DNA from 4 places in the Aminobacter sp. BA135 genome. Region 2 is predicted to be linked to each of the others. Evidence: predicted binding sites of a transcription regulator. Region 2 holds the regulator's gene; each other region holds the start of a gene.

Evidence for each region. The regulator PhoB, encoded in region 2, activates phosphate uptake and scavenging genes when phosphate is short. The targets are predictions, from matches to a motif close to TGTCATNNANCTGTCAT.
Region 1: the regulator PhoB is predicted to act here: its motif matches at 2,037-2,053, upstream of phnN (phosphonate metabolism protein/1,5-bisphosphokinase (PRPP-forming) PhnN).
Region 3: the regulator PhoB is predicted to act here: its motif matches at 5,441-5,457, upstream of SLT36_RS18515 (esterase-like activity of phytase family protein).
Region 4: the regulator PhoB is predicted to act here: its motif matches at 3,947-3,963, upstream of phnC (phosphonate ABC transporter ATP-binding protein).

The regions. Positions count from the first base shown of each region.
Region 1 covers NZ_CP139572.1:436,665-444,156, reverse strand. Annotated here, with positions in the region: gene SLT36_RS02180 (DNA alkylation repair protein) at 1-229, shown strand, start outside; gene SLT36_RS02175 (peptide chain release factor 3) at 405-1,997, shown strand; gene phnN (phosphonate metabolism protein/1,5-bisphosphokinase (PRPP-forming) PhnN) at 2,312-2,941, shown strand; gene SLT36_RS02165 (DUF1513 domain-containing protein) at 2,963-4,063, opposite strand; gene SLT36_RS02160 (imelysin family protein) at 4,076-5,155, opposite strand; gene SLT36_RS02155 (di-heme oxidoredictase family protein) at 5,155-6,765, opposite strand; gene bfr (bacterioferritin) at 6,777-7,262, opposite strand; gene SLT36_RS02145 ((2Fe-2S)-binding protein) at 7,228-7,492, opposite strand, start outside.
Region 2 covers NZ_CP139572.1:1,464,490-1,471,981, forward strand. Annotated here, with positions in the region: gene pstC (phosphate ABC transporter permease subunit PstC) at 1-495, shown strand, start outside; gene pstA (phosphate ABC transporter permease PstA) at 492-1,808, shown strand; gene pstB (phosphate ABC transporter ATP-binding protein PstB) at 1,833-2,657, shown strand; gene phoU (phosphate signaling complex protein PhoU) at 2,696-3,400, shown strand; gene phoB (phosphate regulon transcriptional regulator PhoB) at 3,499-4,188, shown strand; gene SLT36_RS07200 (ROK family protein) at 4,215-5,456, opposite strand; gene xylF (D-xylose ABC transporter substrate-binding protein) at 5,705-6,745, shown strand; gene SLT36_RS07210 (sugar ABC transporter permease) at 6,886-7,492, shown strand, end outside.
Region 3 covers NZ_CP139572.1:3,784,494-3,791,985, reverse strand. Annotated here, with positions in the region: gene SLT36_RS18530 (DUF3971 domain-containing protein) at 1-3,396, shown strand, start outside; gene tyrS (tyrosine--tRNA ligase) at 3,471-4,724, opposite strand; gene SLT36_RS18520 (GNAT family N-acetyltransferase) at 4,883-5,413, shown strand; gene SLT36_RS18515 (esterase-like activity of phytase family protein) at 5,528-6,886, shown strand; gene SLT36_RS18510 (GNAT family N-acetyltransferase) at 6,926-7,384, opposite strand; gene SLT36_RS18505 (acetyltransferase) at 7,388-7,492, opposite strand, start outside.
Region 4 covers NZ_CP139572.1:2,089,427-2,096,918, reverse strand. Annotated here, with positions in the region: partial or broken gene SLT36_RS10210 (IS1182 family transposase) at 1-945, shown strand, start outside; gene SLT36_RS10205 (Tim44 domain-containing protein) at 1,109-2,131, opposite strand; gene SLT36_RS10200 (GFA family protein) at 2,359-2,793, opposite strand; gene SLT36_RS10195 (winged helix-turn-helix transcriptional regulator) at 3,021-3,359, shown strand; gene SLT36_RS10190 (GFA family protein) at 3,419-3,763, opposite strand; gene phnC (phosphonate ABC transporter ATP-binding protein) at 4,048-4,890, shown strand; gene phnD (phosphonate ABC transporter substrate-binding protein) at 4,982-5,893, shown strand; gene phnE (phosphonate ABC transporter, permease protein PhnE) at 5,968-6,921, shown strand; gene phnE (phosphonate ABC transporter, permease protein PhnE) at 6,924-7,492, shown strand, end outside.

The DNA of each region.
Region 1 (7,492 bases), 1.0 Mb from region 2:
GCTGGTGGTCGACTATGCCGTGCACTACGTCAAGAAAAGCGGCGGCAGCTCGAAGAAAGTGTTCAAGCTCAAGGAGATCAACCTTGCGCCGGGCAGCCAGAAGGAACTCTCGATCAGCCAGGCGGTGCGCGACTTCACCACACGCAAGCACTATCCCGGCCATCACTTGATCGAGCTGATCGTCAATGGCGAGACGGTGGCCGAGGGCGGCTTCGAGCTGAAGGGATGAGGGCTCGGGATTTCCCCCTCGTGGGGAGGGGTTAGCGGGGCTGCGAATAGCGCGCCCTGCGACCTATCGCACCCCTTTGTCCCTCTCCTCAAGGGGGAGGGAGGAGGTCATTGCTCCAATTCCTCGACAGGCACGGCCTCGGCTGTTAGAAGCCCGCCATCACAAGGAATCCCCGATGGCTGAAGACATCGAAAAGGCGGTGGCGCGCCGCCGTACGTTCGCGATCATCGCCCACCCTGACGCCGGCAAGACGACGCTGACCGAAAAGCTGCTGTTGTTCGGCGGCGCGATCCAGCTCGCCGGCGAGGTTAAGGCCAAGAAGGACAAGATCCAGACGCGCTCCGACTGGATGAAGATCGAGCGCGAGCGCGGCATTTCGGTCGTCACCTCGGTGATGACCTTCGAATATGGCGACAACGTCTTCAACCTGCTCGACACGCCCGGCCACGAGGACTTCGCCGACGACACCTATAGAACGTTGTCTGCGGTCGACAGTGCCGTCATGGTCATCGACGCGGCCAAGGGTATCGAGCCGCGCACGCTGAAGCTGTTCGAGGTCTGCCGCCTGCGCGACATCCCGATCATTACCTTCGTCAACAAGATGGACCGCGAGGCGCGCAACACCTTCGAGATTCTCGACGAGATCGAAGAGAAGCTGGCGCTCGACACCGCTCCGATCACCTGGCCGATCGGTCAGGGCAAGACCTTCTCCGGCACCTATCACCTCGCCCAGAACGCGGTGCGCCGTGGCGACGCCGAGGCCGAGCGGACGCCGGTGCATGGTCCCGATTCCAACCGCGCCGCCGGCCTGTTGCCGGACAATGAGCGCCCGGCGTTTATCGAGGAACTGGAGCTTGCCCGCGAGGCCTGCCGTCCGTTCGACCTGCAGGCGTTCCGCGAAGGCCATCTGACGCCGGTCTATTTCGGTTCGGCGCTGCGCAATTTCGGCGTCCGCGACCTGATCGAGGCGCTTGGCGACTTCGGCCCGGCGCCGCGTGCCCAGGAGGCCGATGCGCGCAAGGTCGAGGCGACGGAAGAGAAGATGACGTCCTTCGTCTTCAAGATCCAGGCCAACATGGACCCCAACCACCGCGACCGCATCGCCTTCGTCCGTGTCTGCTCGGGCGAACTCAAGCGCGGCATGAAGGCCAAGCTGGTCCGTACCGGCAAACAGATGAGCCTGTCGGCGCCGCAGTTCTTCTTCGCCCGTTCGCGCATCACCGCCGACGAAGCCTATGCCGGCGACGTGGTCGGCATTCCCAACCACGGCACGTTGCGCATCGGCGACACGCTGACCGAAGGCGAGGACATCCTGTTCCGCGGCGTGCCCAATTTCGCGCCAGAAATCCTGCGCCGTGTCCGCCTCGGCGACGCGATGAAGGCCAAGAAGCTGAAGGAAGCTCTGCACCAGATGGCCGAGGAGGGCGTGGTCCAGCTGTTCCAGCCCGAGGACGGCTCGCCAGCCATCGTCGGCGTCGTCGGCGCGCTGCAGATCGACGTGCTCAAGGAGCGCCTGTCGGTGGAATACACGCTGCCGGTCGATTTCGAGATGGCGCGCTTCTCGGTCTGCCGCTGGATCGATGCCGACGACAAGGCCGACCTGCACCGCTTCATCGAAAGCCATCGTGGCGACATCGCCCGCGATCTCGACAACGACCCGGTCTTCCTCGCCCAGCACGAGTTCTCGCTCAACTACGAGGCCGAGCGCTGGAAGATGATCCGCTTCGCCGCGATCAAGGACTACCAGGTCCGCGACAAGGTCGCCTGAACAAGGGTGCCGGGGGCGGATTTGCCGCCCTTCATCTCGTTTCGTCATTCCGTCATGCAAATCGCCTAATGGCATCGCAGTGCCGCCGCCCGCTTCGTGGTCCAAGCCATGGAGCGTGACAGGCTGGCGCTGGAGATGTTCAATGCGCCGAGCTTGCTGAAAAGAGCCGGCGCCGCCAGGGCGGGGGCAATGGAGCGCCGTGCGTCCAGCGGACGCACAAAGGACGCTCCAAAGCTAAAAGTGGCGCATCGTGCCTTCCGAAAATCGAAAGCGATTTTCGGGCCGATGCGCGGACATGGAGGAAATGACGTCGCATGATGGTTTCAGCATTGATCGAGCGTGAGCTGACCCGGGTGGGAACGCCTGTCCGCAACGGCGTCTTCGTCGCGGTGGTCGGCCCCAGCGGGGCCGGCAAGGACACGCTGATTGCCTATGTCCGCGAGCGCCTGACTGACGAGGACCATGTCGAGTTCGCCCGCCGTGTCATCACTCGCCACAGCGACGGCGCGACCGAGGATCACGACACGCTCGCCGACGCCGCCTTCATCGAGGCTGACGCATCGGGCGCCTTTGCGCTGTCCTGGGAAGCGCATGGCCTGCGCTACGGCATTCCGGCTTCCGTCGACGATGCCATTTCGGTCGGCCACGTCGTGGTCGCCAACACGTCGCGCGGGGTCATCCCGGCGCTGCGGCAGCGCTATGCCAATGTCGCCGTCGTCGAAATCACCGCATCGCCGGACATACTCGCGACCCGGCTTGCGGCGCGCGGCCGTGAATCACGCGGCGAGGTGCTGGCGCGGCTGGCGCGCACCGCACCGCATGATCTGAGCGGTCCCGGCCATGTGGCGATCGACAACAGCGGTGCGGCCGAGATCGCCGGCGAACGCTTCCTTGCCGTGCTGCGCAAGGCCGTCGCCTTCTCCGATGTATCAGGGCTTATTTAGGTAAGAAACAACGTACGTATCTCACAGATCGATGCGCAGCATGTGGTTGTCCCAGACATGCTCGGGATCGTCGGTCTGCTTGCCGTCAGGCTCGACGACGAGGCCGGCGCCTGTGGTGGCAAGGAAGCCGTCGCGGTCGGGCGCCAGTCCGCAAACCTCGACAAGGTCGTTCTTGGCCACGACCTTGCCCGTCTTCGCCTCGATCATCGCCCAGGCGTTGCCTTGCGGCGAGGATACCGCGATCAGCCCGGCGTCGCGGTTGGCCGCGACCGAGCCGATATAGTTGCGGAAGCCGCCGAGGATGTCCTCCGGCATGTCGAGCATTTCCAGCTCCTTGCCGAGCGCGGCACGGCCGATCAGAAGCGGCTTCTCGGTTGCCGGCCCCTCGTGCTGGCAGCCGACCCAGACGGTGCCCTGGGCATCGATGTCCATATGTCGTATCGACAATTGATGAAGCTTTTCAGGCAGTTCATGTTTCTCGATCAGATCGCCTGAGATGCGGTCGACAAGCACGAAGGACGGCTTCATGGTCGGAATGTTGAGCTTGGCGCGGCCGAAATCCGGATGGGTCTCGATGCCGCCATTGCAGATGGCGAGCGTGCGCCCGTCGCCAAGCAGGATCAGCTCATGCGGGCCGACGCCATGGGTGGGGAATTCGCTGAGGCGGCGGAAGCCGTCGCGCGCGTCATAGACGCCGACCATGCCGGCGGCGTTGTCGAAGTCGTTCTCGGTGACGTAAAGCAGCGCACCATCGGGCGAGAACACGCCATGGCCGTAATAGTGGCGGCCGGCGATGCTCGGGATGGTCAGCGGCGCGTCTTTGCCGGTGTGATCGAACACCAGCATGAAGGTGCCGGGCTGGCGCGCAAACACCACCGACTTGCGCGAGACGGGATCGAATGTCACGTCGTGTCCGCGCTCGGGCAGGGTGACGCTGTGCAGGATCTTGCCGGCCTCCGACAGGACCGCCACGCCATACTCGCCGGTCCTGGCCTGGTAAGCCGTGGCGAACATTGCGTCGGTTTCGAGTGCCAGTGCGCGCCTGGCGGGGCTGAGCGAAAGCACGAAGCCTGCTCCAGCTGCCTTGAGGAAATCGCGGCGGTCGAACAGCGGTGTGCGCATTGTCCCGGCTCCTCAGTCGCCGTCGAGCGACGAGAAACCGGCAGTCAGGCCGAGGGCCCCGGAAAGCCTGGTGCCGAACTGCTCCGACAGGCTCGACGTCACCAGCGCGAAATAGCCGAGCTTCTCGCGTTTGGCGGGGTCGGCAAGGGCCGCATCGATCGGGCCGGTGACCGCAGCCGCCGCTGCCTGCGCGTTGGTGAATTCGAAGCCGATCGACTCGGCAACCCAGCGCTCGTCGGCCGGCACCAGCTCGCCGAATTTCGAAGCGGCGAAAAGCGCTTCCATGCCCGCGATGTTGCCGGCAAGCGAGGCGCCCGTGCCTTGCGAGCGCCAATAAAGCGCCTGCTTCGGCTTGTCGGACGCGGCATTCTTGCCGAAAAAGCCATTGAGGCGCACGTCGCGCACCAGCTCGAGCCCGTTGACATAGACTTCGAGCAGTTCGGTCAGCGCTTCGTTGTCGTCGCGGTAGAGCGGATTGGCGGCACCCGGGTTCTTCCACTGGCTGGCAAAACCCTTGTCGTCACGCCATGCGGCGTCGACCTCGGCGGCAATGGCCCCGATGTTGCCTGATATCGCCTGGCCATAGGCGCAGCGATAGGCGGCCGAGGTGCCGGAAAGCTCATCGGCGCCGGTGCCGAACAGCACGAATTCCAACGCGCCGAGCCCCTGCATGGCAACGCTCTTCTGGCCGAGAGTGGCTGCGTCGGTGGCGGTGGCATCCTTGTCGGCAAGGGCCGACTGCACCTGCTTCAGCCCGGTTCCCTTGCGGTCTGGCCAGAACAGCAGGCGCTCCAGCCGGTTCTGCTCGGTGATTGGTCCGAAGCGGATGATCTCGATCTCCGACCAGGTCGCCGTGGTTCTGGCGAATGCCGCGCGCGCAGCAGCAAGCGTGTCGGAAGACGGTTTTGCACAAAGCGTAACCATAGACTTACTAAGATCGGCAGTCGTGCCGACCAGCCGGCCATAGGCCGGGCGGATGAAGCCGTCGATGGCGTCAGTGATCACCTTGGCCGACGCCTCGCTGGCGTGAGCGGCGGTCGACGGCACGAACAGGCAAAAAGCGAGGACAGCAGCCAGGGGACGTCCAGCCATCACAGCGACTCCAGGAACTTGATCAACGCATCGCGGTCCTGCGGCGGCAGCGCGGCAAAATGGTCTCGTGACTTCTGGCCTTCGCCACCATGCCAAAGGATCGCCTCGGCCAGATTGCGGGCCCGACCATCGTGCAGGAAGAAGGTATGGCCGTTGACCGTCTTGGTCAGGCCGATGCCCCACAGCGGCGGCGTGCGCCATTCGTTGCCGCTGGCGTCGCCGACCTGCTGGCCGTCGCCGAGTTCGTCGCCCATGTCGTGCAGCAGGAAGTCGGAATAGGGCCAGATCAGCTGGAATTTCTGCGCCTTGTTGGGCGCATCGCGGCGGGTGACGAATTTCGGCATGTGGCAGGACGCGCAGCCGGCCTCGTAGAACATCTGCTTGCCGCGCAGCACTTGGCGGTCGTCGATGTCGCGCCGAGCCGGGACGGCCAGGTTCTGCGAATAGAAGGTGACCAGATCCATGATCGGGTCGGGGGCTTCGCTGCTGCCGAGCCGCTCCTGCACGCCATTGGGCTTCTCGAGACACGCCGTCTGGGCGTCGGTGCAGTCGCCCCAGTGCTTTGATACATCGGGCGTCGAGATGCCGATGTCGCCGGCAAAGGCATCGGCCGATTGCTGGCGGATCGACGGCGCCGACGCCTTCCAGCCGAAGCGGCCGAGCGTCAGCTCGCCTGATTTGTGGTCGCGCACGATGGAGGCCTTGCCCGAAATGCCGTCGCCGTCCTTGTCGTCGGGATCGGCATTGGCAAGGATGTCGGCGGGGTGAATCTGCTCGACGAGGCCTAGGCCGATCATCGGCGGCGTGATGCGTGGCGACAATGTCGTCTTCGGGTCCATCGGGCCATAACCGAGGTCGGTCACCGAATAGATCGGCCAGCGCAGCGTCGTCATGGTGTCGGAAAGCTGGACCGGAAATTGCTGGTAGGAAATCACCATCCGGCCTTCGCTCTTGAGGCCGGGCACGGCAAGATCCTGGAACTGGCCGCCATAGGTGGGATCGGGGAAGTTCAGCACCTTGCGCTCGACGATCGCGGTTTTTTCTTCCGCCGTTTCGGCCGTGCGGGCGAGCCTCAGGAACATCGAGGTGGCGTCGGAATTGCCTTCCGGCGGATGGCCGCGGCCGTCCTTGAGGTGGCAGCTCTGGCAGGCGCGGGCGTTGAACAGCGGCCCCAGCCCGTCGGAGGCCTGGGTCGACGACGGCGACGACACCCATAGCTTGCGGAACATGCCGTTGCCGAGCTTGAAGGTGCCTTCTTCCTCGAAGGTGATGTTGGCCGAGGATTGCGAGAATGCATCCTGGTTGACGCGCTTTTCCGAAGTGCCGGCGCCGCCCTGCATGCGCTCGAACTGTTCGGGTTTGCTGAAGTCGGTGGTCGGCCGGACGATCTTGTCGACGCGCGCCTTGTCCTTGGGATCGAGGTCGGTGCGCTCGGTGGCCAGGCCGGCGGGGACCGCTTCGCCTGAAATCGCAACCGTCGCCGGAAGAGCCAGCGTCAGGCTGGTCAGCAAGAGAAGGCGAAGCGCTGGTGCGCTTCGCTGTCGTTTCATGAGATCATTTGGGGACTTGCCGGTACTTGCGCGGCGCGTGGTCAGAAAAGTGCGCCGCATTCCGGCATGTCCTATTCGGCCTTGTCAGCTGGCTCGGCGTTGAGCTGGCCGTACTTCTCGTCGCCGATCTCGGCGAGCAACTGCAACTGCGTCTCGAGGAAGTCGATGTGACCTTCCTCATCGGCGAGCAGTTCCTCGAAGAGCTTCATCGATACGTAGTCGCCATGCTGCGAGCAGATATCCCTGGATTTCTTGTAGGAAGTGCGGGCGTCATACTCTCCGGCGAGATCGCTCTCGAGCACTTCCTTGAGGTTCTGGCCAATGCGAAGCGGCGAGATCGACTGCAGGTTGGGGTGACCTTCGAGGAAAATGATGCGCGCGATCAGCTTGTCGGCGTGATGCATCTCCTCGATCGATTCCTCACGCTCCTTCTTGGCGAGCTTGCCGTAGCCCCAGTCTTCAAGCAGGCGGTAGTGCACCCAATACTGGTTGACGGCGCCCAGCTCGAGGAAAAGTGCCTCGTTAAGCCGCTCGATGACCTGTTTTTCGCCCTTCATTTGCCTTGCTCCCAAATTGAACGCGCAACTCTCTGACGCGGTCCAGGTGTGAAACGACATCCATCTCGCCCGCTTCAGAACGAGCGTGATAAGCTTCGGTGATCCGAATTATCGTTTCGACCACATTTGGGAAGCAGCCGCAACAACGTCCGCGTTTTTGCAGCGTATGATAGACCTTCGCGGGCACGATCAGTGTCCACGGGTCCCGATCCAATAGCTCGACGATTGTG
Region 2 (7,492 bases):
AGTGCGGCGCTCACCGGCGGCACCCCGTTCATCCAGGCGCAGTCGATCCTGACCGCCGGCCTGGTGATGGGCGTGATGCTGATCCCTGTGGTCTCGTCGCTCTCCGACGACATCATCACCGCAGTGCCGCGCGCCATGCGCGACGGCTCGCTCGGCCTTGGCGCCACGCGCTCGGAAACGATCAAGCGCGTCATCCTCCCAGCCGCTCTCCCGGGCATCGTCGGCGCCATCCTTCTGACCGCCTCGCGCGCCATCGGCGAAACGATGATCGTGGTGCTGGCGGCGGGCGTTGCCGCCAACCTGACGCTCAACCCTTTCGAGGCGATGACCACCATCACCGTCAAGATCGTCAACCAGCTGACCGGCGATCTTGAATTCAACACGCCGCAGACGCTCGTCGCCTTCGCGCTCGGCATCACGCTGTTCGCGCTGACGCTGGTGATGAACATCGTCGCCCTTTACATCGTCCGGAAGTACCGGGAGCAGTACGAATGACCGATATTTCGCTCGACACGCTGACCGCGTCAGCTGCCCGTCCGCGCCGCGACATCGGCCTCAAGAAGCGCTATGCCGCCGAACGCCGCTTCCGCCTCTATGGCGTGCTGGCGATCGCCATCGGCCTGGCCTTCCTGGCGGTGATGCTGACCTCGATCGTTTCCAAGGGCTACACGGCCTTCTGGCAGACGACGGTGACGCTGCCGATCAATTTCGACGAGAAGATCATCGATCCGTCCAACAAGCGGGCGACCGATCCGAATGTGCTGATCACGGCGAACTATCCCAAGCTCGCCGAGCAGGCGCTGATCGACAAGCTCGGCATCGACCCGAACAACAAGGCCGAAGTGCGCAAGCTCAAGGGCTTCCTGTCCGACAGCTCGCGTGTCCAGCTCCGGGCGATCGTCGCCGCCGACCCTTCGGTCATCGGCACGACCCGCAACGTCGACATCCTCGCCGCCGCCAATCTCGATTCGGCCTACAAGGGTCAGATCGACCTCGACGTGCCGGAAAGCCGCCGCAAGGTGTCGGACCAGCAGGTCGAATGGATGAACAAGCTCAAGGCCGAAGGCGTGATGGCCGAGCATTTCAATACCGGCCTGTTCAGCTACGGCGCATCAAGCCGTCCCGAGACCTCCGGCGTCGGCGTCGCCCTCATCGGCTCGTTCTACATGATGGTGATCGTGCTCTTGCTGGCGCTGCCGATCGGCGTCGCCGCCTCGATCTATCTCGAGGAATTCGCCAAGAAGAGCCGCTTTACCGACCTGATCGAGGTCAACATCAACAACCTCGCCGCCGTGCCGTCGATCGTCTTCGGTCTGCTCGGCCTGGCCGTGTTCATCAATTTCCTCGGCCTGCCGCGTTCGGCATCCTTCGTCGGCGGCCTGGTGCTGACGCTGATGACGCTGCCGACCATCATCATCGCGACGCGCGCCGCCTTGGCTGCCGTGCCGCCGTCGATCCGCTCGGCAGCGCTTGGCCTTGGCGCCTCGAAGATGCAGATGGTGTTCCAGCACATCCTGCCGCTGGCCGCCCCCGGCATCCTGACCGGCACGATCATCGGCCTGGCGCGTGCGCTCGGCGAGACAGCACCGCTGCTCTTGATCGGCATGGTCGCCTTCGTCGCCGACTATCCCAAGACGCCGTTCGATCCCGCAACCGCACTTCCGGTGCAGATCTACATGTGGGCGAACGAGGCCGAACGCGCCTTTGTCGAGCGCATGTCGGGCGCCATCATCATTCTTCTCATCTTCCTCATGGCCATGAACATCGTCGCCATCGTCCTGCGCCGCCGCTTCGAGCGCCGCTGGTAGGGCATGGACAAGGAGCATCCTGCTATGAACATCATGACCGAAAAATCCCTCGACGACGCGGTGAATGCTGAGATGAACGCCAGAACGAACGAAATCATCAAGATGCGCGGCGACAAGGTGACCGTGCACTATGGCGAGAAGCAAGCGTTGTTCGGCGTCGATCTCGACGTTCGCCAGAATCAGGTGACGGCGCTGATCGGCCCGTCGGGCTGCGGCAAGTCGACCTTCCTGCGCTGCCTCAATCGCATGAACGACACCATTGATGCGGCCCGCGTCGGCGGCAAGATCACGCTCGACAGCGAAGACATCTACGATCCCAAGATCGACGTCGTCGAGCTGCGCGCCCGCGTCGGCATGGTGTTCCAGAAGCCGAACCCGTTCCCGAAGTCGATCTACGAGAACGTTGCCTACGGCCCACGCATCCATGGTCTCGCCAAGAACAAGGCCGAGCTCGACGTGATCGTCGAGAAGAGCCTGCAGAAGGCCGCTCTGTGGAACGAAGCCAAGGATCGTCTCAACGAGCCGGGCACCGGCCTGTCGGGCGGCCAGCAGCAGCGCCTGTGCATCGCGCGCGCCATCGCCGTTTCGCCCGAGGTGATCCTGATGGACGAGCCGTGTTCGGCGCTCGACCCGATCGCCACCGCCAAGGTCGAGGAGCTGATCGACGAACTGCGCGAGAACTACACGATCGTCATCGTCACGCACTCGATGCAGCAGGCGGCGCGCGTGTCGCAGCGCACGGCGATGTTCCACCTCGGCTATCTCGTCGAGGAAGGCCCGACCGACAAGATGTTCACCAACCCCGACGACAAGCGGACGCAGGACTACATCACCGGCCGCTTCGGCTGAGTGGGTTTCGTCGCGGCACACGATACGAGGAAGAAATCATGGGCGAACATACAGTCCGGTCCTTCGACGAAGAACTTCAGCACGTCGACCAGCTCATCCGCGACATGGGCGATCTTTCCGGCGCAATGGTGGCCGGCGCCATCCGCGCGCTTCTCACGTCCGACCAGGCACTGGCGCAGAACGTCGTTGCCGACGATACGATCATGGACGCCAAGCAGCGCGATCTCGACAATTCGGCGATCACGCTGATCGCCAAGCGCCAGCCGATGGCGCAGGATTTGCGCGCCGTGGTCGGTGCCATCCGCATGGCGGGTGACCTCGAGCGCATCGGCGACCTCGCCAAGAACATTGCCAAGCGCGTCGGCGCCGTCGGCCAGTCGCCGACCCCGCGCAATCTCTCGCATTCGATCGATGCGATGGCGCAGCTGGTGCTCGGCCAGGTTCGCGGCGTCGTCGATCTCTATGTCGCGCGCCAGGCCGAGGGCCTGAAGGATCTGCGCGCCGACGACCAGAAGATCGACATCCAGTACACCGCCGTGTTCCGCGAACTCCTGACCTACATGATGGAAGATCCGCGCAACATCACGGCCTGCACGCATCTGCTGTTCTGCGCCAAGAACCTCGAGCGCATCGGCGACCATGTCACCAACATCGCCGAGAACGCCTATTTCGTCGTGACGGGTACGCAGCTGCCGCTGAACCGGCCCAAGGTCGACGAGACCACGACGACGGTTCCGGCCTGAGCATTTCCGCAACCGCATGCGTTTGGCGCGGGGGCGCTGCATAGGTTAAATCAGCGCATGGTCCAGAAGCGGCCATCCGCAAGGACAAGGTATAGCCAATGATCGCTCCCAAGGTCATGGTCGTCGAAGACGAAGAGCCGCTGGGCGTGCTGCTTCGCTACAATCTCGAATCCGAAGGTTATCAGGTCGAGGTCGTCACGCGTGGCGACGAGGCCGAGATCCGGCTCCAGGAAAACGTGCCCGACCTGCTGGTGCTCGACTGGATGGTGCCGGCGCTGTCGGGTATCGAACTGTGCCGTCGGCTCAGGATGCGTCCCGACACCGAACGCCTGCCGATCATCATGCTGACGGCGCGGGGCGAGGAAAGCGACAGGGTGCGTGGCCTTTCGACCGGTGCCGACGACTATCTGGTCAAGCCGTTCTCGACGCCGGAATTCATGGCGCGCGTCAAGGCGCTGCTGCGCCGGGCCAAACCCGAGGTGCTGTCCTCGGTGCTCAAGGTCGGCGACATCATGCTCGACCGCGAGTCGCACCGCGTCTACCGCAAGAAGAGCGAGATCAAGCTCGGGCCGACCGAATTCCGCTTGCTCGAATTCATGATGCGGCACCCGGGCCGCGTGTTCTCGCGCAGCCAGCTGCTCGACAATGTCTGGGGCGAGACGATCTATATCGACGAGCGCACCGTTGACGTGCATGTCGGGCGCCTGCGCAAGGCGGTCAACAACGGCCGCATGCCTGACGTGATCCGGACCATCCGCGGTGCCGGCTACGCCATCCGCGAGGACTGAGCCGCTTCGGGCTCTTTTCCGCTCAGCTAGGCGACGTCGGCACCGGCACGGCGTGGAGCCGTGCCTGCGGCAAAGATCTCCTGATCAACGGCAAGCAGCGCGCGCATCATCGCGCCCTCGCGTTTGAGTGGAACCTCGTTGGGCTCGGTGTCGAAGGAGATCGCCTTCGAGTGCAGCCCGCCCGCCGTCTTGGCGATGGCCGCGCGCACATGTGGCTCCATGATGTCGAAGGCGGTTGCGCCGACGCCGACGAAGGCGAGGGGGGCGGGGTCGAACAGCGCAAACATCGAGCCGAGACCAAAGCCGATAGCTTCGCCGGCCTTGCGGAAGGCCTCACGTTCGGGGCCATCATGGTCACGTGCCGCATCGGCCACGGCCCTGATGTCGTCGTCGGACAGGTCGGCCAGCGGCTCGGCATTCTCGTCGCCAACCCTTGCGTTGCGCCAGATGGCGTAGTTGCCGGCATAGGCCTCGATGCAGCCGCGGCGGCCGCAGCGGCAAAGCGCGCCGTCCGGGCGGTGGATCATGTGGCCGAACTCGGCACCCGACGACTGCGTGCCGGTGAACAGCTCGCCCTTGATGACGAGGCCCATGCCGATGCCGTGCGAGAGCAGGATGGCGATGAAGTCGTCGCGATAACGCACCGGATCTCGCCAGCGCAGGGCCTCGGCGATCATGTTGCAGTCGTTCTCGACCGACACAGGCACGCCGAACTCCTGCTCCAGCCGGTCGGCGAAGGGGATGTCGTCGTAGCGGGTGATCGGCGACCACAACAGCTTGCGCGAGGCGGCGTCGGTGATGCCCTGGACGGCGATGGCGATGCGTAGGACGGCGCCGCCCGAAGCGCCGGCGCTGTCGATCAGGCGCCGGACCATTCCGACGCATTCGTCGACCAGCGCCTCGGCAGGCATCTGCTGCGTGACAAGCCGCCGGGTCTCTTCGGTCACGGTGTTGCCGGCATAGTCGATGATGGCGGCGGACAGGCTGTTGAGCGAGAGCACGACCGCAACGACTGACGCAGCATCGGCATCGAGCATCAACCCGACCTGCGGCCGCCCCCGTTTCATGGAGACGGGTTCGCTGAACTTGGCCTCGGCAAGGATGCCTTCTGATATGAGATCGGAGGAAATCGTCGAGATCGTCGAATGGCTGAGGCCGGTGGTGGCGGCGATTTCGGTTCGCGATGGCTGGCTGGCTCGGCGAACCGCGGATATAACCATGGCGCGGTTGCGCCGTCTCAGATCGTCGTGACGTATGCCGACCGACATGTGCTCGTCTTCCTCCCGGCGAAGCGCTGCCCTTCTTAGCGGCAGTCCCTTACGCGCCAAGTGATTGTGCCAGACCCAGCGCCAAATGTCTCTATTTATTTCGGGCTCCGAAAAAAATAAGGAGCGCTCGCGAAACCATGTTGACAGTGGCCGGGCATTGAGTCAGTATTTTTTCGAGGCTCGAAAAAAAGAGCTTCTCCAAGGGCTATCGCGAAGTAGGCGCGCCCATTGGGCGCAGGGAGGAAATAATGAAAAAGTTTACCACCGCCATCCTGGCGGGCGTTGCCATGACTCTGTCGCTTACGGCAGTGGCTTCGGCAAAGGACAAGGTCATCGGCGTCTCCTGGTCGAACTTCCAGGAAGAGCGCTGGAAGACCGACGAAGCCGCCATGAAGGCCGCCATCGAGGCCGCCGGCGACAAGTACATCTCAGCTGACGCGCAGTCGTCGCCGGCCAAGCAGCTGACCGACGTCGAAAGCCTGATCTCCCAGGGCGCCAACGCGCTGATCATCCTGGCTCAGGACGCCTCGGCCATCGGACCGGCTGTCGACAAGGCCGTCGCCGAAGGCATTCCTGTTGTCGGCTACGACCGCCTGATCGAGAACAAGGACGCCTTCTACCTGACCTTCGACAACAAGGAAGTCGGCCGCATGCAGGCCAAGGGTGTGTTCGCCGCCAAGCCTGAAGGCAACTACGTCTTCATCAAGGGCAGCGGTGCCGATCCGAACGCCGACTTCCTGTTCGCCGGGCAGATGGAAGTACTCAAGGAAGCCGTCGACGCCGGCAAGATCAAGAATGTCGGCGAGGCCTATACCGATGGCTGGCTGCCGGCCAATGCCCAGAAGAACATGGAACAGTTCCTGACCGCCAACGACAACAAGATCGATGCGGTCGTGGCTTCGAACGACGGCACCGCCGGCGGCGCGATCGCAGCGCTCCAGGCACAGGGCCTCGCCGGCTCGGTGCCGGTGTCGGGCCAGGACGGCGACCATGCCGCGCTGAACCGCATCGCGCTCGGCACTCAGACCGTCTCGGTGTGGAAGGACGCGCGCGAGCTTGGCAAGAACGCGGCTGAAATCGCCTCGCAGCTCGCCGACGGCAAGAAGATGGAAGAGATCGCCAACGTCACCAAGTTCAAGACGCCTGGCGGCCTCGAGCTGAACTCGGTCTTCCTGACGCCTGTTCCGATCACCAAGGACAACCTCAACGTCGTCATCGACGCCGGCTGGGTTGGCAAGGACGTGGTCTGCCAGGGCGTGGCGGCCGGTTCGGTCGCAGCCTGCAACTGAGATCGGTTCGATCCGGTCGGTCAAACGCCGCGGCTTGCCCGCGGCGTTTTTCAAAAGCGCCCGCTTCATGACATGGCGGATTGACCCTATCATGCGCACACCGGCTGCCGCTTAGACGGCTATCCGGTCGGGAGGTAACAATGACAGACACGACAACCAACGCGCCGGCAGACCGAGCGCGAACGACCGAACTCAGCCCGGTCGGACGCTTTCTCAAGGCAACCGAGATCGATACGCGCATGCTCGGCATGGTCGGCGCGCTGCTCCTGATCTGGGTCGGGCTGCAGGTGATTTCGAGCTTGCGCCTTGGCGTCAACCCGTTCGAATTCGACAGCCGCACCTTCCTGACCGCCCGCAATCTGTGGAACCTGTCGGTGCAAGCGTCTGCCGTGGCGATTATGGCGACCGGCATGGTGCTGGTTATCGTCATGCGCAATATCGACCTGTCGGTCGGGTCGGCCGAAGGCCTGATCGGCATGGTGATGGGCTTTGCCCAGGTGCATTTCCTGGTCAAAGCCGTCGGTCTCGAACTTGGTAATCCGTGGATCTGGGCGTTGGCACTTGCCATTGGTATTGCGCTTGGTCTGATGATAGGCGCGCTGCAAGGTTTCGTCATCGCCTACATGGAGGTTCCTGCCTTCATCGTGACGCTGGGCGGATTGCTGATCTGGCGCGGGGCGGCCTGGTGGGTCACGTCAGGCCAGACGATCGCGCCGCTCGATGCCACCTTCCAGCTCATGGGTGGTG
Region 3 (7,492 bases), 2.3 Mb from region 2:
GAAGTGCCCCGGCACGAGAAAATCCGGTTCAGGCGCGATGAGATTACCGATCTCGGCGCCATGCCGTCGGCTGCGGGCCAGGAACCGCCGCGTCCACGTATCTCCGTGCGGCGGCGTGCCGGCCATTGCGTGCTTGCCGCAGTGGCTGTCCTTGGCTCGCTTGTGCTTCTGGCAATCATCGCCATCGAAGCGCTCAGCTACTCCGGTTTCGGCCAGGACAGGCTGCGTGCAGAGGCTGAACATGCCATCGAGGGCCTTGCCGGCGTCGATGTTGACGTCTCGATGGGGCAGGCGCGGCTGACGCTCGATGGCCTCAGGCTGATCGCGGTCGAGGTTCCCGACGTCAGGCTCACCCGCGCGGATGGCTCGCCCATGGCCGAAGCCGGCCTGATGCGCTTCGGCATCCGGCTCGTGCCGTTGCTCACCGGCAATGTCCGCCTCGGCAATGCCAGCATTTCCGATGCAAGGATCGTCGTCGATGCGATGCCGGCCGGCGGCGGTTCGGACTGGAGTTCCATGCTACGCAACGAGCAGGGCCTCGTCGATCCGCAGAAGCTGCTGGACGAGACGTTCCGGGGCATTCGCCGCGGCTTTGACGCGGTCCAGTTCGATGCGATGCGCGAAATCGCGCTCGGCAATGTCGATTTCGTCCTGCCTTCCGGAGGTGAGGTCAAGGTCGTGCGCGTCATCGACGCTTCGCTCGCCAAGACCCGCTCTGGCGAGCTGCGTATCGCTGCCAATTTCGACGTCGATGGCCGCGATGTCGAATTGGCCGCCGCGGCCCGGCGCGACAGCGCCGCCAATCGGGTCGCAGCCCTCGATGCGACAGTGTCGATGAGCGACCCCTTCGCCGGCAAGGCCGACATTCCGGCAGCCAAGGCAAGCCGCATCGGCTCTGCCGAACTGACGATCACCGGACAGGAGGGCATCGACGGCGACGGTTCCGAACTGATCGCCAAAGGTTCGATCGGCAAATCCACATTGGATCTGCACGAACGCGGCCAGGTTGTCGGCGACGTCACCGTCGACCTTCGCCTTGCCGGCGGCGAAAACAAGCTCGACATCCGCAAGCTGCTGGTCTCGACCGGCCGCTCGACATTCGATTTCACCGGCGGCTTCGGCCCGCGCCCGGCGACCGGCAATGCTTCCGACAATCCAGCCTATCGCTTCGAGCTGATCAGCCGCGACTCGCGCCTGGCGCCTGATGAATCGCCCGAGCCGGCGCTCAATTTCCTGGCGCGGATCGCCGGCACCTACGACGTGGTCACCAACACGCTCGCCGCCGAGCAGATCGGCCTGAAATCAGGACCGGGCGGCGAGGCGCTCGGCAAGGCGTCGGTGCAGTTCGTCGACGGCAAGGCTCCCGGCATCTTTTTCGCCTTCACCATCCATGACATGTCGGTCGCGCATGTGAAGCAGCTGTGGCCGTGGTTCTCGGCCCGCAATGCCCGGCTCTGGGTGCTGCACAATCTCTATGGCGGCCGTGTCGTCGACGGCAACGTGCAGTTCGACGTCAGGCCCGACCGTCTCGGCAACGGCGTGCCGCTCAACGCCCAGGAAGTGTTCGGTCGTTTCGAGATCGACGGCTCGCGCTTCGACGTCGCCGGCCGCATTCCGCCCATTCGCGATGCCAGGGGCATCGTCGAATTCCACGGCAACGACGTCGACGTGTCCTTGTCCCAGGGCACCGTCTTCATGCCCAGCGGCCGCACTGTCGCCGCCAGCAACGGCACGCTGAAGGTCGTCAAGGCCAATGTCATGCCGGTCATCGGCTCGCTCGATATCGATGTCGATGGCAGCGCCGATGCAATAGCGGAACTCGCTTCCTATGAGCCGATCAATGCCATGCGCCACGTCGGCATCGTGCCGGAGGAGCTGACGGGCGACGTCACCGGCAACGTCAAGGCCGACATTCCGCTCACCAGCGGCATCGACACCGACAAGCTCGATTGGAAGGTGGCGCTCGATTATGACGGCCTGGCTGTGGCCAAGGAGTTCGACGGCCAGAAGCTGTCCGAGGCCGACGGCAACATCACCGTCACACCAGACAAGGCCGTCATCGTTGCCAAGGGCAAGCTCAATGGCGTTCCGGCGGAACTCGACCTTGTCGAGCCGCTGCGCGACAATGGTATCGACAAGCAACGCAACGTCCAGTTCGTGCTCGACGACAAGGCACGCAACGCCCTTGTTCCCGGCCTGTCCGACATGCTCTCGGGAACCATCAAGGTCGATGTCGAACAGCCCGAACCCGGCAAGCGCCACATCGTGGCCGACCTGACCGCAGCCAGGCTCGATCTGCCCTGGGTCGGCTGGAGCAAGGGGCCGGGCATATCAGCCGAAGTGTCGTTCACCATGACGTCGGATGGCGACAGGTCGACACTGTCCGACTTCAACCTCGACGGAAAGACATTCACCATCACGGGCGACGTCGCGCTCGCCAATGGCAGCCTGTCTTCGGCGCGCTTCAACAAGGTGCAGCTCAACCGCGGCGACGACGTCGCGGTCAACATCAAGCGCTCGGGCAAGGGTTTTGCAGTCCAGGTCAAGGGCAACTCGCTCGATGCGCGCGCGCTGATCAAGCAGTTCATGTCCGACGTCGATAGTGCGACCAAGTCAGCCGGTTCAAATTCCATTTCGGTCACGGCCAATGTCGACACGCTGGTCGGCTTCAGCGGCGAGAAGCTTTCGGGCGTTACGCTCGAGTATTCGGGCTCCGGCTCGAAGGTCGGCGGGCTCAAGGTCGACGCGACAGCCAGTTCCGGTGGCCAGATCACCGTCAGCAACGTGCTTCAGGGCGGTGGCCGCCGCCTCGACGTGCGATCTGCTGACGCCGGCGCCATCCTGCGCTTCCTTGACGTCTATGCCCGCATGCAGGGCGGTTCGCTGGCGCTCGCGCTGGAATCCTCGGGCGACGGGCCACTCAAGGGCCAGGTCGATGTGCGCGAATTCGTCGTCGTCGATGAACCGAGGCTGGCCTCGATCGTCTCCAGCAAGCCGGCCGGCGACAATCGCAGCCTTAACCAGGCGATGCGTAAGGACATCGACGTCTCCAAGGTGAGGTTCGAACGCGGTTTCGCCCAGATCGACAAGCGTTCGAAGTACCTGGCATTGGACAAAGGCGTCTTGCGCGGGCCGCTGATCGGCACGACGTTCCAGGGCACGCTCTACGACCAGCAGGGCCAGATGAACATGACCGGCACCTTCATGCCGGCCTATGGCCTCAACCGCATCTTCGGCGAGCTGCCGCTTGTCGGTGTCATTTTGGGCAACGGACGCGACGGCGGCCTGATTGGCGTCACCTACAAACTCTCGGGCGATGCCAATGCGCCCAAGCTGCATGTCAATCCGCTGTCGGCGATCGCGCCCGGCATCTTCCGGTCGATCTTCGAATACTGACCGCCAGGGGACGCCCGATATGAAAATCACCGGCGATGCCGGCCATTTTTGTTATTCCGAGTGCAGCGTTCCCGTCAGGCCGGGCGCACCAGAATGTGCTTCTTCTTGCCGAGCGACAGCTTGACCACGCCTTCCGGCGTCAGGTCGGCTGAAGTCACCGCACGGCGCTCGTCATTGACCGACTGGTCGTTGATGCGCACGGCGCCGCCCTGGACGTGACGGCGTGCTTCGCCGTTCGACGCGGCAAGTCCGGCGCGAACGACAAGCGACAGCAGCCCGATGCCGGCCTTTAGCTCGTCGCCTGGCACCTCGACGGTCGGCAGCGTGTCGGCAAGCGCGCCTTCCTCGAAGGTCTTGCGCGCCGTCTCGGCCGACTGTTCGGCTGCCGCGCGGCCGTGCAGCATCGCGGTCACCTCGGTCGCCAGCACCTTCTTGGCGTCGTTGATCTCCGAGCCGCCAAGGGCTGCCAGGCGCGCGATCTCGTCGAGCGGCATCGCCGTGTAGAGCTTCAGGAAGCGCTCGACATCGGCATCCTCGGTGTTGCGCCAGTACTGCCAGAAATCATAAGGCGACAGCATGTCGGCGTTGAGCCAGACGGCTCCGTTCATCGACTTGCCCATCTTGGCGCCGGAAGAGGTCGTCAAAAGCGGCGAGGTCAGCGCGTAGAGCTGCGGCGTGCCGAGGCGGTGGCCCAGGTCGATGCCGTTGACGATGTTGCCCCACTGGTCGGAGCCGCCCATCTGCAGGCGCAGGCCGTAGCGCTTGTTGAGTTCGACGAAGTCGTAAGCCTGCAGGATCATGTAGTTGAATTCGAGGAACGACAGCGACTGCTCGCGGTCGAGGCGCTGCTTGACGGAATCAAAGCTCAGCATGCGGTTGACCGAGAAATGCTGGCCGACGTCGCGCAGGAATTCGAGATAGTTGAGTGGCAACAGCCACTCGGCGTTGTTGACCATCAGCGCATCGCGCGGCCCGTCGCCGAAGGTCAGGTAGTTCGAAAACACCTGCTTGATGCCGTCGATGTTGGACTGGATCATCTCGGGCGTCATCAGCTTGCGCGCCTCGTCCTTGAAGGACGGGTCGCCGACCATGCCGGTTCCGCCGCCCATCAGCGGCACGGGGCGATGCCCTGTCTTCTGCATCCAGTACAGCATCATGATCTGGATCAGGCCGCCGGCATGCAGGCTCGACGCCGTCGGATCGAAGCCGATATAGGCCGACACGGTTTCCTTGCGGAACAGATCGTCGAGGCCGGCGTCATCCGAGGTCTGGTGGATGAAGCCGCGCTCGGAAAGGGTGCGCAGGAAATCGGACTTGAAGGCGGACATGGTTCTCTCTCGGCGGACGATTGGTACGGCAGATCCGGCTTTGGATCGGCGACGCCAGCGCTTTAGCATCTGAAGTGCCAGAATCACAAGGATTGCCAACCGTCAGCGGCGTCCCTTGTGGTGCCGGACACGACTGCGGCGCATGGATGGACGCCAACATGACGGATGAAACGGTTCTCGAGACACCGCGGCTGTTGCTCCGGACATGGCGCGACACCGACCTGGACGATCTCGTCTGGCTGCATTCGCAGGTACGGGCGTCGCGCTATCTGTCGATCACCGGCCAGCCCTGGACACGCGACGAGGCTGCCGGCCGCATGACGGGCTGGGCCGAGGAATACCGGCTGCACGGCATCACCAAACTCAAGCTGCAGCGGCGCGAGGACGCGCGCTTCGTCGGTCGCGCCGGTTTCTCGATGTTCGCCGCCACCGGCCAGTTCGAACTCGGTTATGCCATTGCCCCGCAATTCTGGGGCAATGGCTACGCCACCGAGATAGCCGCAGCCCTGGCCAACTTCTTCTTCGACCGCAGGATAGGCGATCACTTCATCGCCTTTGCCCATGTCGACAACGCGGCGTCGCTGAACGTGCTGGAAAAGATCGGCATGCGCTTCCAGCACACCGGACCGATGAACGGGCTTGAGGCCCACGTCTACACCATGAGCAGCACCGACCGGCGGAAGCGCTAGGCGGTCCTGCCGCCAGGTGTCAGGGGACTTCATCAAAGTTTCACCGAGGCGTCACCTGCCCGACATGGCCCGGACCTAGCTGGAGGGCGTTCCTTCAACCAATCGGGGTCCAACATGCGACGCTCTCTCTATCTGGCTGCGGCTGTTCTCGCGCTCACCACCGCCTCCGCATTCGCGGAGGAGACGGAATTCAAGGCAACGCTCGTCGGTCACGCGATCCTGCCGGCGAACACGATCATCGCTGCACCCGAAAACGCGCCGGAGCACCTGCGCAGCTCGGGCAAGTTCACCACGCCCGACCGCAAGCGCGCCGAAGGCCTCGGCACTGTGCCGGGCAAGGACGGCGTGCGCCCGACCGGCTTGTCGCTGCCTTTCGACGGCCAGCCCGTCCAGGGCTTCTCCGGCATCAAGGCCGTCGGCGACGGCACGTTCTGGTCGCTGTCGGACAACGGCTTCGGCAACAAGCTGAACTCCACCGACGCTGCCCTGATGCTGCACCACATGTCGTTCGATTGGGACAAGGGCACGATGAACCGCATCAAGACCCTGTTCCTGACCGATCCCGACCGCAAGGCGCCGTTCCCGATCGTGCTCGAAGGCTCCGACACCCGCTTCCTCACCGGCGGTGATTTCGACGTCGAATCGATCCAGCCCGTAATTGATGGCTTCTGGGTCGGCGAGGAGTTCGGCCCGTATCTGCTGAAGTTCGATCTCGACGGCAAGCTGACCGACGTCATCGACACCGTTGCCGAAGGCGAGCCCGTCCGTTCGCCCGACCATCCGACGCTGACCCTGCCGGGCAATCCGGTCGCCAAAAATCCGGTCTTCAACCTCAAGCGTTCGGGTGGTTATGAAGGCCTTGCCATGTCCAAGGATGGCTCCAGGCTCTTCGGCATGCTCGAAGGGCCGCGCTACATGGCCGACGGCGAAGTCGAGAAGGTCGACGGCAAGACGGCGCTGCGCGTCATCGAGTTCGATGCCGCCAAGAAGGAATGGACCGGCCGTAGCTGGCTCTATCCGCTGGCCGACGGCGGCGAGGCGATCGGCGATTTCAACATGATCAGCGCCACCGAAGCGCTCGTCATCGAGCGCGACAACGGCGCCGGCACCGCCGACAAGGCCTGCGCAGACGCCAACGCCCCTAAGCCCGACTGCTTCGCCCGCGCGGCCAAGGTCAAGCGCATCTACAAGATCGAGATGACTGACGACAATGTCGGCAAGGCCGTGCGCAAGGTCGGATACATCGATCTCATGAAGATTGCCGACCCCGACAACAAGAAGCGCCAGGGCGGCGGCGAGGGCTTCTATGATATGCCCTTCGTCACCATCGAGAATGTCGATCTCGTCGACGAGAGCCACATAGTCGTCGGCAACGACAACAACCTGCCGTTCTCGGCCGGCCGCGCGCTCGACAAGGCTGACGACAACGAATTCGTCCTGCTTGAAGTCGGCGACTTCCTGAAGGCCAAGTAAGGCGCAACTTCCGGGCCGCCTTGGCGGCCCGGATTCATTTTATGAGATTCCGACGCCAAGTGGCTTTCGGTACAACAGGAATCCGCCGTCCGGCTTCTCGGCCTGACGGACAAAGCCGCAGCTTTCGACGCAGGCTATGGAGGCGAGATTGTCGTTTTCGATTTGGCCGTCGATATGGGTGTAACGGCCGCTGACATGCGCGACCAGGGCCGCCAGCACACGTTTGCCAAGCCCTTGGCCGCGTTGCCTGGGGTCGAGCACGATCAGCAGGCTGATGCCGCCGTCGTCCTGCTCGTCATATTGCAACACGGCAAGCGGAGTGTCGCTCGCAGCATATGTGGCCACGACCAGTTGGGCCGGACTTGCCGGATCCGTGACATAGGCGAACCAGTCCGTGCCGGGAAAGTCGACGCGCCGTGCCACCTCGGCATCGTCGAACCACGCCGCGTAAGCTGCTAGCTCGTCGCTGCGAAACGGCCGGAAGCTGATCCCATTCATGCCTCAGGACGCCTGCGCCAGGTGCAGCAGAGGAAATGGCTTTCCCTGGCCGTCGCGTTCGGAGCGCCCGACCTGCCTGAAGCCGCATTTCAGATAGAAGGCGACGCC
Region 4 (7,492 bases), 620 kb from region 2:
CTCTACACCGACAGCACGCACCTGAAGGCCAATGCCAACAAGGGCAAGTACGACCTTGCCATGGTCGCCAAGTCGCGTGCCGACTACTGGGGCGAACTCGACCGGGCGATCGATGCCGAACGGGCGCTGCACGGCCAGAAGGCGCTGAAGGAGCAGGAGCGGCAGCCTGCGGTGAAAGAGACGAAGGTCTCGCGCACCGATCCTGAGGCAGGCTATATGGTGCGCGAGGGCAAGCCGAAGGGCTTCTTTTATCTCGATCACCGCACGGTGGATGGCGGCTTGGGCATCATCACCGACACGTTTGCCACGCCGGCCAACGTGCATGACTCGATCGTCTATCTCGACCGGCTCGACCGCCAGGTGGAGCGTTTCGGCTTCGACGTCACGGCGGCGGGGCTGGATGCCGGCTATGCCACGCCAGGCATCGCCAAGGGCCTGGAGGACAGGAACATCCAGGGTGTCGTCGGCTATCGCAACCCGCCCCGGCCAAAGCCTGGCAAGATGAGGAAGGGCGCTTTCGTCCATGAGCCGGACCTTGACGGCTATCGTTGCCCGCAGGGCCAGTTGCTCACTTACGCCACCACAGATCGCGGCGGTTATCGCCACTACAGGAGCGACCCGACGATCTGCCGCAACTGTCCGCTGCTGGCGTCTTGCACATCAAACGCCAAGGCCGAGCGCACCATCACGCGCCATGTCTGGCAGGATGTCCGCGAGCGGGTCGATGCCAACCGCTTAACCGCATGGGGCAAGGCGATCTATCGACGCCGCAAGGAGACGGTCGAGCGATCCTTCGCCGATGCCAAGCAGCTCTTCGGCCATCGCTATGCACGCTTCCGAGGGCGAACACGCGTCGCCTGCCAGTGCCTGATCGCAGCCGCCGCCCAAAACATGAAAAAGATCGCAATCAGCCTCTGGCCAAAGCCAAAACCAAGCCTCGCATGAGGCCAAAGCGGGCTCGCAACGGCCCTGGCATCTGCTCCCCGAAATCAAGCCAAAAGCTCAATCAACCCACAAAACAAAACCCCGCCGAAATTCGTCGGGGTTCGTCAGCAGTCTGAGCCGCGCGATGCGCGGCCTTTTTTTATTCGTTGGACGCGTCCTGCGATCAGGCTTCCTGGATAGCCGAGAGCTGCCAGTCGCCGCCGTTCTGGCGAACGAAGGTCCACAGTTCGGTCGTCTCGCTCGGCTCGTTTGCGTCGCCGTCCACCACTTCGCCGGTCGTGCGGTTGCGGGTCACGTCGATCGACGAATAATTCATCGCCGCAGTGGCGTAGTCGCGGTCGCCTTCGTTCCAGCTTTCGGCAATGTCGGCCTGCAGGAGCTGGACGTTGGTCACGTCGTTGCGGACGCCGTTCTGGGCGTTGTCGGCCAATTCTTCCGAGAGATAGGACACCATCTCCGGCGTCACCAGGCGACGCAACGCCTTGTGGTCCTCGCGGCCGAACGCTTCCTGGACCTCGGTCAGCAGGCGCTGGAACGTGTCGAGATCTTCGCCCGACACTGTAATGTCCTTGCTGGCAGGCTGCTGCGGCGCGGCCTCGGCGCGGCTGCCACCGATGCTCGGAATGCTGAACGAACGGCTGCCGCCATTGGCCTTGCCGCTATCTCCAGACGGTGCCGCGTCGCGGTAGTTGAAGTTACCGCCGCCGGCACCCGCGCCGGCCATCGCCGGACCGGTGGCTTGGCGCGAACGGAAGAAGCGCAGGGCGAGCCAGATGGCGCCGCCGATCAGCAGCAGTTGCATCAGCATGCCGAACATGCCGGCGAGGCCGCCAAAGCCTTGGCCCATCATCATGCCGAGCAGGCCACCCATCAGCAGGCCGCCGATCATCGCGCCGCCGAAGCCGCCCATGAAGCCGGGGCGCTGCGGTGCAGTCGCGCCAGGACGGGCTGCACTGGTGGCGGCCGGGTTGGTTGCCTGACCGGTGTTGGGCGTCATCGAACGCTCGACCGGCGCGGTCGGCTGCGGCGCGGTGCGGGTCGGCGGCGCCGACTGGAAGGTACGCGCACCCCTGCTGCCGAAGCTGCCGCCGCGCCGTGCATCGGCGTGGTCGACGGCGACCATGGAGAAGGCGAGGAACAGGCCCGCGAAAAGCGTGGCGAAGCGGGTCGTTCGGGACAATTTCATCAGCGGATCCTCAAAGTGTCGTCCGCTCTCATATAATGACTAACAACTGTAGTGTCAGGGTTTGCAGGCCAAGTTTTGGCAGATTCTTGCCGAAATTCGGCAAAGCATTGATTCGTCATGCTTTTTCCAGGATTTCCGCAAGCGGATCTTATGTCCGACTGTCAGCTGCGGCCGTCTGCGGGCTGTGCTTGGGTACAATGCCGACAGCCAGCTGCCTGGTTTTCGTATTACTCCTTGTGATTTCCCTTTCGAGGCGAGCCCACCTCGGGCACACCTTCGAGACAAAGCCAATCGTGCTTGCTGTTCGGCCAGTGGAGCACGACCGGCGCCGGGAACCCTTGGTCCTCCAGGCAGCCAACCGAGACCGTCAGCGCCGCCGTCAACGCTCCCGCCCGCATGAAGACGACCGATCCACAGGTGGTGCAGAATGTCTGCTCCAGCCATTGTCCCGACGCGCCGGCTCGCCGCCACGACCTGGTCTCGCCTTCCTGGCTGACGACGGCGGAATCCGCATAGATGGCGCGGTACGAGAATGCCGTCCCGGTGCATCTCTGGCACTCGGTGCAACTGCAGGCATAGACTCGTCTCGGCTCCCCGGCGAGGACGAGTTTCACGCTGCGACACGAACAGGAGGCGGTGCGTTTCGTCTCCCCGTCATGCATGCGGGTAGCCCTGGTCGAACAAAGTTCGGACGATGGACGAGCCCATACGGTCCGTGCCGAGCACGCAGACATCTGTTTTCACGAGTTTTATCCGAAATGCGAATGCCCCTTGCGACGTGGGGTTGGTTTACGTTTGGCGCGCGCTCGGACCGAACATATGTACCGTCACAGCATTGAGAAGTACGCACCTTGAAGTAAGCCATTGATATCATGACAGGAGCTGGAAGATGAGGCACAAGGAACCGGACAGCTGCGGTTTTGCCGCAGCCATGCAGGCCATCGGCGGCAAGTGGAAAACCGCGCTGCTGTGGCAACTGCACCTGCGGCCCCATCGCTTTGCCGAACTGCGCCGGTTGCTGCCGGGCATCAGCGAAAAGATGCTGACGCAACAATTGCGGCAGATGGAGACCGACGGGCTTATCAGCCGGCATGCTTACGAAGAGGTGCCGCCGCGCGTCGAATATTCGATCACGCCGCTGGGCTTGAGCCTGAACGATGCCGTGGCCGCGATGTCGGCATGGGGCAAGCAGCACGAGAGCTGGAAAGGTCAGCGCCAGGCGGCCTGACGCGGCCAAGCGGTACACCTGCCAACGCCAGATCTCGGGGTGATTCTCCGCCGAAGCGTTCAGCGGCTGCGGCCGTCGAACGGGATGCGCTTGAGCGTCATCAGATCGATCTCTTCGATGCAACGCACATTGATCGCCGCCGTCTTTTCGCCGCTCGGGCTGACGCCCATGCCAAACGGCGCGCAGCCGCAGTTCAAACAGAACATGTGGTCGATGACGTGCTTGTTGAATTTGTAGGTCGAAAGCCGCTCAGGCGGCGTCGTGACGGTCAGCTTGTCGCGCGGCACGAACCACAACAGGTAGCCCTTGCGGCTGCAATGCGAGCAATTGCATTCGATCGCACTTGCCGGCTCGCCCTCGACTTCGAACGAGACATTTCCGCAGTGGCAGCTTCCCTTGGCCATGGGCCCTCTCCTCCTCGTGATTGACTTGCGCGCAAGGCTTAGCGCCCGTCCCCTGGCCTGACAATCGCGGCCGTCAAACGGCGGCAACAGCAGCTCGCGCTAAGCCGAATTGGGAGGTGGGATTCCCGAAAACAGCGATATTTGCCCTCAAAAGCCGCGTTTTTCGCGCGTCGGCCTGTGCATCGTAACAAAACTGACATGGTCCCGACATTGCAGCTTCACGTCCCGGGTCTAGGCCCATCGCAGACAAGGGCGAAAAGGCCCGACGGGACAGGGAAGCCAAGATGCTCGAAATCCGCAACGTGACGCGCCGCTTCGGCAAGAATGTCGCCGTCAACGGCGTCAACCTCAAGATCCAGCCGGGCCAGATGGTCGGCATCATCGGCCGCTCCGGCGCCGGCAAGTCGACCCTGCTCAAGACCATCAACCGCCTGATCGACCCGAGCGAGGGCTCAATTTCCTTCGACGGCACCGAAGTGTCGTCGCTGCGCGGCACGCAGCTGCGCCGATGGCAGCGCGACTGCGCCATGATCTTCCAGCAGTTCAACCTCGTCCCGCGCCTCGACGTCTTGACCAACGTACTGCTCGGCCGCCTCAACCACCGCTCCACCGCGCTCAACCTGCTCTCGATCTTTACGCGTGAAGAGCGCATCCGGGCGATCGCCGCGCTCGAGCGCCTCGACATCGCCCGCACCGCCCTTCAGCCGGCTGGTACGCTGTCTGGCGGCCAGCAGCAGCGCGTCGCGATTGCGCGTGCTCTCATGCAGGAGCCGAAGCTGATCCTCGCCGACGAGCCGATCGCCTCGCTCGACCCGCTCAACGCCAAGGTGGTGATGGACGCGTTGCGCGACATCAATCTGCGCGATGGCATCACCGTCATCACCAACCTGCACACGCTCGACACCGCCCGCACCTACTGCAACCGCATCATCGGCATGCAGGGCGGCGCGGTGGTCTTCGACGGCGCGCCTGAAGACCTTACCATCGAGGCCGTCCGCCTCGTCTACGGCGCCGACGCCGACGGCACTGAAATTTCCGAAGCCATCACTTCGACCAGCATTCGTCCGGTCAAGGTCAGGGTTCCCGTATCCGCCGCACCTCTCGAACCGGCCTACGCCCCGGTCTGAGGCTGCTCGCGTTCGTCTCGCCCGCGTCAAGGGCTCGCAATCAGCAACCGCAATGACCCGGCATGCCGCCGGGCCGAACTGGAGACATGTCATGTTCAAGAAAGCACTTCTCAGTGCCGCTTCGCTCGCCGTGCTGGCGATCGGTTCGGCCCATGCAGCCGACCTCAAGGAATTCCGCATCGGCCTGATCGGCGGCGAGAACGAAGCCGACCGCCTGCGCAATTTCCAGTGCCTCGTCGACCAGCTGCCCAAGGCGATCGGCGTGGAGAAGGTGTCGCTGTTCCCGGCTGCCGACTATGACGGCACCATCCAGGGCCTGCTCGGCGGCACGCTCGACTACGCCGAGCTCGGCGCTTCGGGCTACGCCAAGATCTATCTGCAGAACAAGGATGCGGTCGAGCCGATCCTGACCACCGTCCAGACCGACGGCGCCACCGGCTACTATTCGATCATGGTCGCCAAGAAGGATTCGGGCATCACCAAGCTCGAAGACCTCAAGGGCAAGAAGCTCGGCTTCGCCGATCCGGACTCGACCTCGGGTTACCTGATCCCGGTCACCTCGCTGCCCAAGGACCTCGGCGGCACGGCCGTGAAGGACTATTTCGCCGAAACCGGTTTCGGCGGCGGCCATGAGAACCTCGTCCTCGAAGTGCTCAAGGGCACCTTCGACGCCGGCACGACCTTCGGTTCGGGCGTCGGCGAGTTCAAGGACGGCTACACCTCGGGCAACCTGAAGAAGATGGTCGACAAGGGCATCCTCGACATGGACGACCTGGTCGAAGTCTGGAAGTCGCCGCTGATCCCGAACGGCCCGATCGTCGTCCGCACCTCGCTCGACGCCGACATCAAGACCAAGTTCAAGGACTATATGATCAAGCTGCCGCAGACCGATCCCGCCTGCTTCTCGGCCATCCAGGGCGGCGACTTCAAGGGCTTCACCGAAGTCACTCCTGAGTTCTACCAGCCCGTGATCGACGCCCGTAAGGCGCAGATCGGCAGCTAAGCCCCAAGCCTCCCGGACGCGCCGCGAGAAACACGCGGCGCGTCCCTTTTTATCCGGGATCGGACGGAACCCCCATGACAATGCCCCTCTCGGAAGCCGGCCTCGCGGTCGAGCAGCACTGGCGCGAGCTCGCCGGGCGCCGCCGCCTCTACACGGCCGGCGGCCTGATTGTCCTCCTGCTTGCGCTGTCCGGATCGCTCTGGTTCGCCAATGACAGCAACGCCGGCAAGTTCTTCGACCGGCTGCCGCATTTCTTCGATTTCGTCGACCAGCTGGTCCCGCGCGACGGCCTCGAGGTCTGGCGCGCCATGTTCGACCTGCCTTCGCCCTATGCCGACGGCAGCCTGAAATTCGATTACCCCGAAGGCCGGATGTATCTGTTCGGCTCGGTCTACATGCCCGAATACGGCTACAAGATGCTGGAGACGATCAACATCGCGCTGGTCTCGACGCTGATCGGTTTCGCCTTCGGCTTCCTGCTCTGCTTCCTGGCGGCCTCCAACCTGGTGACCCAGCGCTGGCTGCGCTTCTTCGTCCGCCGCTTCCTCGAAATCCTGCGCGCCTTCCCCGAGATCGTCATCGCCGGCTTCTTCCTGGCAGTGCTCTCGATGGGCGCCATCCCGGCGATCATCGCCGTGTCGCTGCACACCGTCGGCGCACTTGGAAAACTGTTCTTCGAAGTGGTCGAGAACGCCGACATGAAGTCCGACGAAGGCCTGCGCGCCGTCGGCGGCAACTGGCCCGAGCGCGTCTGGTTCGGCATCGTGCCACAGGTCATGCCCAACTTCCTGAGCTATGGCCTGCTGCGCCTCGAGATCAACGTCCGCGCCTCGACAATCATCGGCGCGGTTGGTGGCGGCGGTATCGGTGAGGCGCTGCGCCTGTCGATCAGCCGCAACCACGAAGCCAAGACCATCGCCATCATCATCCTGCTGTTCTGCACCATCGTTGCGGTCGACCAGTTCTCGGCCTGGCTGCGCAAGAAGCTGGTCGGCGAGCAGGCCTTCGCCTTCGGTCGCGGGGAATAATCATGACCACACTTTCCATGGCCGACATGCAAGCTATCGCCGACCGCCACCCCGGCGTCGTCAGCGGCTCCTGGCGCAAGAGCCTGATCGGTTGGGCGGTCAGCGCCGGCATCGTCGCCTATCTCGCCTTCGCCTGGTGGTTCTTCGCCGTGGGCGCGGTGCTTGCAGCCGGCAACTGGGGCATCGCCGGAACCTATCTCGCCGACTGGGTCAGCTACGAGATCCGTCCGCAGATCGAGTTCGAGAATGGCCGCCTCGACATCAGCTACGCGCGCTTTTCGTCCTATCGCGCCGACCGCCATCCCGACTGGCTCGACATCACCCAGCCGGCCGGCGCCACCATCGCCGGCAACAAGGCGCCTGCCGATCGCGTCGTTGCCCATATCGGAACCGCCACGACGATCGACATAGCGCCTGATCGCGTGATGGTCGCCCATGGCGGCGAAACGCTCGACGTGACCATCGTGCCGGGCCAGAGCATCTCGGTCACGGGTTCCCTGCCCAGCTGGGCGACGCAGAAAGGCCCGGGCCAGAAGATCCTTGCCGATTTCGGCTTTGCCGGCGGCCTGCA